DNA from 2 places in the Marinobacter sp. AN1 genome. Region 2 is predicted to be linked to the other one. Evidence: riboswitches for the same ligand, from Rfam matches in the RefSeq annotation. Region 2 holds a riboswitch; the other holds the start of a gene.
The links. Region 2 has a riboswitch for cobalamin ahead of LJ360_RS19685 (ribonucleoside-diphosphate reductase subunit alpha). Riboswitches for the same ligand answer to the same signal wherever they lie in the genome.
Positions count from the first base shown of each region.

Region 1: linked by a shared signal. The riboswitch ahead of LJ360_RS01715 (TonB-dependent receptor plug domain-containing protein) and the one ahead of LJ360_RS19685 (ribonucleoside-diphosphate reductase subunit alpha) in region 2 are both predicted to bind cobalamin.

Region 1 is NZ_CP110342.1:393,590-398,011, reverse strand. Features, by position in the region: gene LJ360_RS01720 (cobalamin-binding protein) at 1-330, opposite strand, end outside; gene LJ360_RS01715 (TonB-dependent receptor plug domain-containing protein) at 358-2,052, opposite strand; cobalamin riboswitch at 2,281-2,498, opposite strand; gene LJ360_RS01710 (putative nucleotidyltransferase substrate binding domain-containing protein) at 2,628-4,422, shown strand, end outside.
Region 2 is NZ_CP110342.1:4,256,566-4,260,987, forward strand. Features, by position in the region: gene LJ360_RS19685 (ribonucleoside-diphosphate reductase subunit alpha) at 1-2,691, opposite strand, end outside; cobalamin riboswitch at 2,987-3,204, opposite strand; gene LJ360_RS19690 (LysR family transcriptional regulator) at 3,255-4,145, opposite strand; gene metE (5-methyltetrahydropteroyltriglutamate--homocysteine S-methyltransferase) at 4,251-4,422, shown strand, end outside.

The DNA of each region.
Region 1 (4,422 bases), 440 kb from region 2:
TCCGTCGGTCCAGCCAATCACCAGATCTGGCTCGAGGGTCAGGATGGCTTCCAGGTCTACCCGCTTACTGTCGCCTACCCGGGGCAGCTCCCTCGCTTCAGGCGGATAGTCGCTCCAGGCGCCGGCACCCACCAGTTGGTCGCCAGCGCCAGCGGAATAAACCAGCTCGGTTGCACCGGGCGACAGGGATACAATCCGGACGGCCCGCTCCGACAGGCAGACCTCCCGTCCAAGGGCATCAACCGCACATAGTCCACCCGCCTTGCTGCCTGCTGCCAGCATAAGCAGTAACAGAAAACCAGCTATCGAGCTTAAGCGCCACGATAGCATTACCGGGTCACCTGTCTGGACCGGGACTTACTGAAGGAAATCATAACGTACTGACAGCATTGCGGTCCTGCCGGTGCTGATGAAATATTGATCACCACTGTACTGTGCCAGACGATGCTCCTCATCGAGTACATTATCCACCGTCAACTTGACCGACCACTGATCTGCCAGACTCACGCCAGCACGAAGATCCCAGTTGCCATACCCCGGGATACGCTTACGCTCGTAACTGTACCGGTGACTCTCCGCCCGAAGGGTCGTGCCGACGTACCAATCGTCGAAATGACGGTCGACATCAAGCCTGACGGTCTGCTCCGGTCGCCGGATCAGTGTGCTGCCGTCTTCCCTGTCTTCATAATCTCCAGCACTGGCACCAGCGCGCACAGTCCAATCGCTATTCTGCCAGCCCGCTGAAACTTCAATACCCCGAAGCCGCGCCTCCTTGACATTCAGAGAACGAAACTGGGTATTGTCGAAGATGATAAGCTGATCTACATCACTCTGGTAAAGGGCGACATCCCAAAACCAGTTTCCATAGTTACCTTCCATACCGATTTCGTAGCTGGTTGACTCTTCTGGCTCCAGGTCCGGATTACCGCCCCAGGCTGGTGGGGCGTACAGATCCAGAAAGGTTGGTACCTTGAAAGCTGTGCCAACACTGGCACGTAGCCGATGGCTGGAATCAATCCGGTAGCCGTAGGATGCGCCCCATGTCTCATGGGTGCCAAACGCATCATTGTCGTCACTGCGAGCACTCAGATGAAGCTCTGTTGGGCCGAAATTGAACAAGGCCTGACCAAAATAGGCATCGTTGCCGCGTTTGTCTTCGGTGAAAGACTGGGTCGAATCCAGCCGATCGGTCATGGTTTCTGCGCCAAGCACAAACTCATGCGTGCCAACCGTAAACCAGTTTTCCAGGCGAGATGTACGGGTGTTGGTATTGTATTCACCCGGGAAGGCACTCACATCATCCAGTTCATCCCTCGCATCAGAGAACTGCAGGCTTGTCCGCCAGTGGTCGGTAAGCGGAAAGTCGACGCCCACGCCTGCCACCTGGAACAAATAATCGTTGTACCCTCCTTCATACTCTGAGCGACCTTCGGCGCCAAGATAGGTCATATAAGCGCGAACGCCATTGGAAAACTCGTAACTTGCATTGAAGCTACCGGAGGTATTGTCGTAGGACTTGTCGTCTCCATTCTCCACCACCGGGGCGCCATCTGTCCGGAACCGGTTAATACCGACACCAAGAGAACTGTTTTCCTCGACGGAGGAAAGTCCAAGGGTGTAGTTCTGGGTGTCCAGGTTCCCGGCGCCGACCTCAACCCACCCTTTGGAACCCTCACTCTCTGGCGCGGTGTATGCCTGAACTACCCCACCCATTGCATCTGCACCGTAAAGACTGCTCCGACTACCCCTGACGATTTCCACCCGGTTGATCAGTTGAGGTGGCAGGTAGTGCCAGGCTGGTGAGCCAGATGTTACTGAACGAATACGAATACCGTTAACCAGCAAAACCGTCCCGTCAGACTCGTGCCCACGAATAAGTACCGTCGCATTTTTGCCGAGAGAGCCGTTTGCAGAGATGGCTATGCCGGGGCGCGAAACAATGACATCCTGGAAGTCTTTAGGTTGCTGCCGGCGTATTTCGGCTTCTTCAATCGTGGTAACAGACGAGAGACTTTCACCAACCGTTTTCGGACCCAGGGTGGCGGTCACCACGATAGGATCCATTGGCCGGGTATCGGTCTCTGACTGGGCAAAGGCATTCAGGGAAGGGGCGAGCAGGGACGCGCCTGCTACGAAAACGGGAACCTTGAGCATCATACTACTCCACAAACCGCGCGCACCCGCACGGGTTCAAGACATGCATTACGGAGTAGTCAGCGGGGCAGGCAGGACGGAGAGCGGAAAGATGCCGGGAGTCGCCTACCCGAGCCGCCCTCCGCAACTCCGGGTGTGTTCCCAGGCCGGTCTCCGGGCTTTTGAGCGAACCGCGGTGCGGTTACGGGCAACCGCCTTCCCACGACAATGCGCAGTGGCGGATTGGTTACCCTTATCTCAATTACCGTTGCGGGGGCAGCGTCGGACTGGCCCGAAGGCGCACCGACTTCCCGTTTCATCCCGCGCCATACTGGCAGCAGGACACCTGAAAACAGGGCGCAAGGCTAGCAACACCCCTTGTGGTGGTCAATGTAATTCATCAAGTGTTGCAGGCCACCCGTTCGCGAACCGCCTTGCTGCCCTGCTATATTGCAGTGGTTACCCTCAATGACACCATAGCAACAGGGCGGCCCATGCAAGCGGAACTGATCGACATCCGTAACCACTTACAGCAGCACGCACCCTTCGATGAACTGCCGGATGAGGCGCTGGACCGGGTGGCCGGCAGTATCGAGATTGCCTATTTCCAGGGCGGGGAAAAAATCCTGGAGCTGGGCCAGAAGAATACCGACCTGCATTATATCCGCAGCGGTGCGGCAGAACTCTACCGACGCTCCGGGGAGCTGTACAACCGGCTCGGCGAGGGCGAAATCTTCGGCCAGATCGGTCTTTTGATGGGTCGCCAGGTGCGCTTTCCTGCCACAGCCCTGGAGGACACCCTCATCTACCTGATCCCGTACCCGGTGTTTCAGGACCTGTTCGATAACCATGATGTCTTTGCCGACTTCGTGGAGGTAGAGGACAAGAGCCGCCTGCGCCAGGCCGTCACCCGATCGGACCAGGTCAACGACTCGATGACGGCGAAGGTCTCCCGGCTGATCTCTCGCCAACCGGTAACCGCCCCCTCCACCGTGCGCCTGCAGGAGGCCGCCCGCATCATGACCGATAACCGGGTATCGTCCCTGCTGCTGGTTGAGGGCAGCGGGGACGACGAGGGCAACCTGGTGGGTATCATCACCGATCGTGATCTGCGCACCCGGGCCGTGGCCGACGCCCTGCCGTCGGAAACCCCGGTGGCCGATATCATGTCACCGGATCTGATCACCATCCGGCCCGATGCGCTGGTGTTCGAGGCCATGTTGCAAATGCTGCACAACAATGTGCACCACCTGCCGGTCATCGAAAAGGGCAAGCCCCGGGGTGTGGTGGCCCTGTCCGATATCGTCAAGTATGAATCCCAGAACAGCCTGTACGTGGTCAGCAACATTCACCGCCAGCCCGATGTGAAAGGCCTCAAGGCCATCAGCCAGGAAGTCCGCAACAGCTTTATCCGGATGGTAAACGAAGACGCCAATTCCCACATGATCGGCAGTGCCATGGCCGGTATCGGCCGCAGCTTTACCCAGCGACTTCTGGAGCTTGGAGAGGAGAAACTTGGCCCGCCACCGGTGCCCTACTGTTTCCTCGCCCTGGGGTCCATGGCCCGGGATGAGCAGCTTATTGTCACCGACCAGGATAACGCCATGGTACTGGATGACAGTTTCGACCCGGCTGAGCACGACGCCTACTTCCTCGCCCTGGCAAAGTTCGTCAGCGATGGCCTGGCCGAATGCGGCTATGCCTACTGCACCGGCGATATCATGGCGACCAACCCCAAGTGGCGGCAGCCCCTGAAAGTCTGGAAGGACTATTTCACCGACTGGATCGATAATCCCAAGGCGGAAGCCCTGCTCAACAGTAATATCTTCTTTGACCTGGACGGGGTGTACGGTGAGGAGCGCTACGCCGAAGCCCTCAAGGAGCTGATCGCAGAAAAAGCACAGAACAGTCAGCGATTCCTGGCCATGCTGGCCCGCAATGCCCTCAATCGAACGCCACCCCTGGGCTTCTTCCGCCAGTTTGTGATGGAGGAAGATGGCAAACAGCAGAAAACCTTCAACCTGAAGCGTCGGGGTACGGCGCCGGTATCCGACCTGATTCGGGTGCATGCATTGGCCTGTGGATCCCGGGCCCAGAATTCCTTTGACCGGCTGCGGGACATTGGCAAGACCCGCTTACTGCCGGAAGACGGCGTGGGCAACCTGAGGGATGCCATGGAGTTTATCGCTATCGTCCGTATCCGCCACCAGGCCCTGGCCATGGAAGACGGGCGCGAACCGGACAACAACGTGCGCCCGGAAGATCTGTCCCCCTTCGAGCGCAGCCACC
Region 2 (4,422 bases):
CGGGGTGGTTTTTTCAGCACCGGTGGCACCCAGGGAGCGCAGGTAATAGGTGGTTTTCAGGCCCCGCTCCCAGGCCAGCTGGTACAGTTCATCGAGTTTTCGGCCGTTGGGCTCGGCCATGTACAGGTTCAGGCTCTGGGCCTGGTCGAGCCATTTCTGACGTCGCGCGGCGGCTTCCACCAGCCATCTCGCATCGATTTCAAAGGCCGTGGCGTAGCGGGCTTTCAGCTGCGCCGGGATGCGGTCGATCTGTTGCACGCTGCCGTCGAAGTACTTGAGATCGTTGACCATGACGTTGTCCCAAAGGCCCTCAGCCTTGAGGTCACGGACCAGTGAAGGGTTCACCACGGTGAACTCGCCGGAGAGGTTCGATTTGACGAACAGGTTCTGGTAGGCCGGTTCGATGGACTGGGAGACGCCGACGATGTTGGAGATGGTGGCCGTGGGGGCGATCGCCATGACGTTGCTGTTGCGCATGCCGTTGCTGGCAACGAGCTCCCGAACGGGGGTCCAGTCCAGCCGGGTTTCGGTGTTGACCGAGACGTCGCCGTCGCGACGGTTCGCTCTCAGCAGGTCCAGGGAGTCGATGGGCAGGATGCCCTGGTCCCACAGGGAACCCTCGTAACTCCCGTAGGCGCCACGTTCACCGGCTAATGTGGCGGATGCACGGATGGCGAAGTAGCTGAGCTGTTCCATGGCCACGTCAGCGAACTCCACCGCTTCCGGGCTGGCGTAGGGTACGCCCAGTTTGTAGAGGGCGTCCTGGAAGCCCATCAGACCCAGACCCACCGGGCGGTGTTTGAGGTTGGAGTTCTTCGCCTGGGGCACCGCGTAGTAGTTGATGTCGATAACGTTATCGAGCATGCGTACGGCGGTGGTGACGGTCCGCTCCAGCCGTTTTACGTCCAGCTCGCCATCCTGCACGTGGGCCGCCAGGTTCACGGAACCCAGGTTGCACACGGCGATTTCGTCTTCGCTGGTGTTGAGGGTGATTTCGGTGCACAGGTTGGAGCTGTGCACGACCCCTTTATGCTGCTGGGGTGAACGCAGGTTGCAGGGGTCCTTGAAGGTGATCCAGGGATGGCCGGTTTCGAACAGCACGGTAAGCATCTTGCGCCATAGCTGCTTGGCGGAGACCGTCTTGTAAAGGGTGATTTCCCCCTGTTCCGCCAGCTGTTCATAGTGTTCATAGCGTTCCCGGAAAGCGTTACCGTACAGGTCGTGCAAGTCGCTCACATCGCTGGGGGAGAACAGGGTCCAGTCGCCATCTTCACGCATGCGTTCGATCAGCAGGTCCGGCACCCAGTTGGCGGTGTTCATATCGTGGGTGCGGCGGCGTTCGTCACCGGTGTTCTTGCGCAGCTCCAGGAATTCCTCGATGTCCAGGTGCCAGCTTTCCAGGTAGGCGCAGACGGCGCCCTTGCGCTTGCCGCCCTGGTTCACCGCCACGGCGGTGTCGTTGACCACTTTCAGGAACGGCACCACACCCTGGCTCTGACCGTTGGTGCCCTTGATGTGGGAGCCCAGGGCCCGCACCGGGGTCCAGTCGTTGCCAAGGCCGCCAGCCCACTTGGACAGCATGGCGTTGTCACGGATGGCGCCGTAGATGCTCTCCAGGTCATCCTGCACGGTGGTCAGGTAGCAGGAGGACAGCTGGGAATGGCGGGTACCGCTGTTGAACAGCGTGGGGGTGCTGGCCATGTAGTCGAAGCTGGACAGCAGCTCATAGAATTCGATGGCGCGGGTGTTGGGGTCATCCTCCCGCAGGGCCAGGCCCATGGCCACCCGCATGAAGAACACCTGAGGCAACTCCAGGCGGGCCTTGTTCCAGTGCAGGAAGTAGCGGTCGTAAAGGGTCTGCAGGCCAAGGAAGCCAAACTGCTGGTCCCGCTCCGGTTTCAGGGCGGCGCCCAGCCGTTCAAGGTCAAAGGCGGCGAGGGCTTCGTCCAGCAGTTCGTAGCGGATGCCTTCGTGAATAAACGCAGTCAGCGCCTGTGGGTAAACCTCCGCCAGCGAGAGCGTGGTGGGCAGGTTCAGCGCCCCGGCGGTTTCCAGGCGGATCTGTTCCAGCAGCAAACGGGCGGTGACCGCACTGTAGTCCGGCTCCTGTTCGATACGGCCACGGGCGGTCATGATCAGTGCGGACAGTACCCCGGTTTCCTCGATACCGTCGTAGAGGTTGCGCAGGGCGTCTTCCACCAGGGATTCGCCATTGATGCCCTGCAGACCCGTAGCCGCCTGTTCCACCTGCAGTTTCATCAGGCCCAGATCCAGCGGCGCTGATGTGCCATCCGCCTTCTTCACGGTCAGGTGCGGGTGCGCTTCCACTGGCTCGTCCAGCGCCCGCTGGCGTGCGTGTTCCTCCCGGTAGAGGACGTAGGCGCGGGCGACTTTCTGCTCTTCGCCCCGCATCAGCGCCAGCTCCACCTGGTCCTGGATGTCCTCGATATGCACCTTGCCACCAGCCTTAAGGCGACGACTGATGGCCTGGACCACCTGCTCAGTCACGGCTTTGACGGCATGGTTGATATGGGCGGAACCGGCGGCCTGGTCACCCTCCACGGCGAGGAAGGCCTTGGTGACGGCGACGCTGATCTTGGAGGGGTCGAAACCCACCAGGGTGCCGTTGCGCTTGATCACCTGGAGGGATTCCGTGGTGGCTGGGGGTGCTTCGGCCAGGGCTGTGGACATGGGTGTTCTCCTTTACAACGCGTTGGTATTGCTGGCTTCGCGTTGCAGGAGGGGTTGGTTAGCCACGGAATCCACGGAAGAACACGGAAAAAGATGAAAAGATTTTTAGCCACGAAACCCACGAAAGAACACGAAAAAAATGATTACTGAACAAACAGGTCTGGTTGTTTCAACTTCGTGTTCTTTCGTGGATTTCGTGGACCAATAACGTCTTGGTCTTTTGCTTTTTCCGTGTTCTTCCGTGGATTCCGTGGCAAAAAACTGGAACCCGTCCGCTCGCCTTTAAAACGCGAAGGCACAGCACTCTGTCCTTGGCCGGTCTTCGGACTCAGGGGCGTAAACCTTCCGGTTCGGCCTTGCGGGCGACTTCCCGGCGTGTGCCAGTGTCATGATGCCCGTTCGTTCCCCAATACCGCTGCGCGTCAGTTCCGGACTCTCACCGGATTCCCAATACCAGACTGATCATCAATTAATCACAATATCTGGTATTACGCCAAGAACATAAACACTATATACAGAGAAACCACCGACAACAACCATGCTGAGCGACAGAGGGATCAGGATCACACCAGCGAGGTTTCACCCGCCATTTCGATAAACGCCCGGGTGTGGCGGTCGTCGAGGTCTGCCGTTCGAACGCCCAGGTGGATGTGCTTGTGAATGCCCTGTTCACCCAACCTGACTGGCGTGATTGGCAGGCTCTCAGCGTATTCTTCCACCAGCCAAAGGGGTAACGTGGCCACGCCCCGGCCGGCGGCGACCATCTGCAGCATCATCTCGGTGGCTTCCAGTACCTTGTGCTTTTTGGGCAGGCAACTGGCAGGCAACAGGAACTGCTGGAAGATATCCAGGCGCTCGATGGCCACCGGGTAGGTATACAGGGTCTGGGCGGCCACCTGCTGCGGGGTTACCCGTTCCAGCCCGGCAAGCTCACTATCACGGCTGACCACCAGCACCTGCTCGTAGGGAAACACCGGCTCGAAGTGAATCCCTTCCCGAACGATCGGATCTGGCGTCACCAGCAGGTCAATGTCATGGTTGAACAGCGCTGCCATGCCACCGAACTGGAACTTCTGGGTGACGTCCACATCCACCCCTGGCCACCGGGCCAGGAAGGGGTCCACAACTTTCAGCAACCACTGGTAACAGGGGTGACACTCCATACCAATGTTCAGCGCCCCCCGTTCGCCCCGGGCAAACTGCAACAGGCGCTCATCCACCCGTTCCAGCTGGGGCAGCAGGCGGTTGGCCTGTTGCAACAGGTAATCACCAGCCTGGGTGAGCTTGAGGCCCCGACCTTCCTTCTGCCACAAGGGCGTACCCAGTAGCTGCTCGAGCCGGGTGATCTTGTGACTGAGGGCGGACTGGGTCAGGTGCAATGCCCTGGCGGCAGCGGTCAGGGAACCCTGGCGGTCGATTTCCCGCAGGATTTTCAGATGGCTTCGTTCGATCATGGCTATTTATGAATCAATGTCATGGATTGGTGACATTTAACCATTTTTCGTCATGAACTGCAGTGGTTATGCTCCTGCCACTTATTGATTAACAGGAGCACCACCATGGCACTGACACACAACCTCGGGTTTCCCCGCATCGGCACCCGGCGAGAACTCAAATTCGCACTGGAAGACTACTGGAAGCAGAAAACCACCGCGGACGACCTGTTGAACACGGCGAAACACCTGCGGCAGCAGAACTGGCAAACCCAGGCCGACCTGGACTACGCGCCGG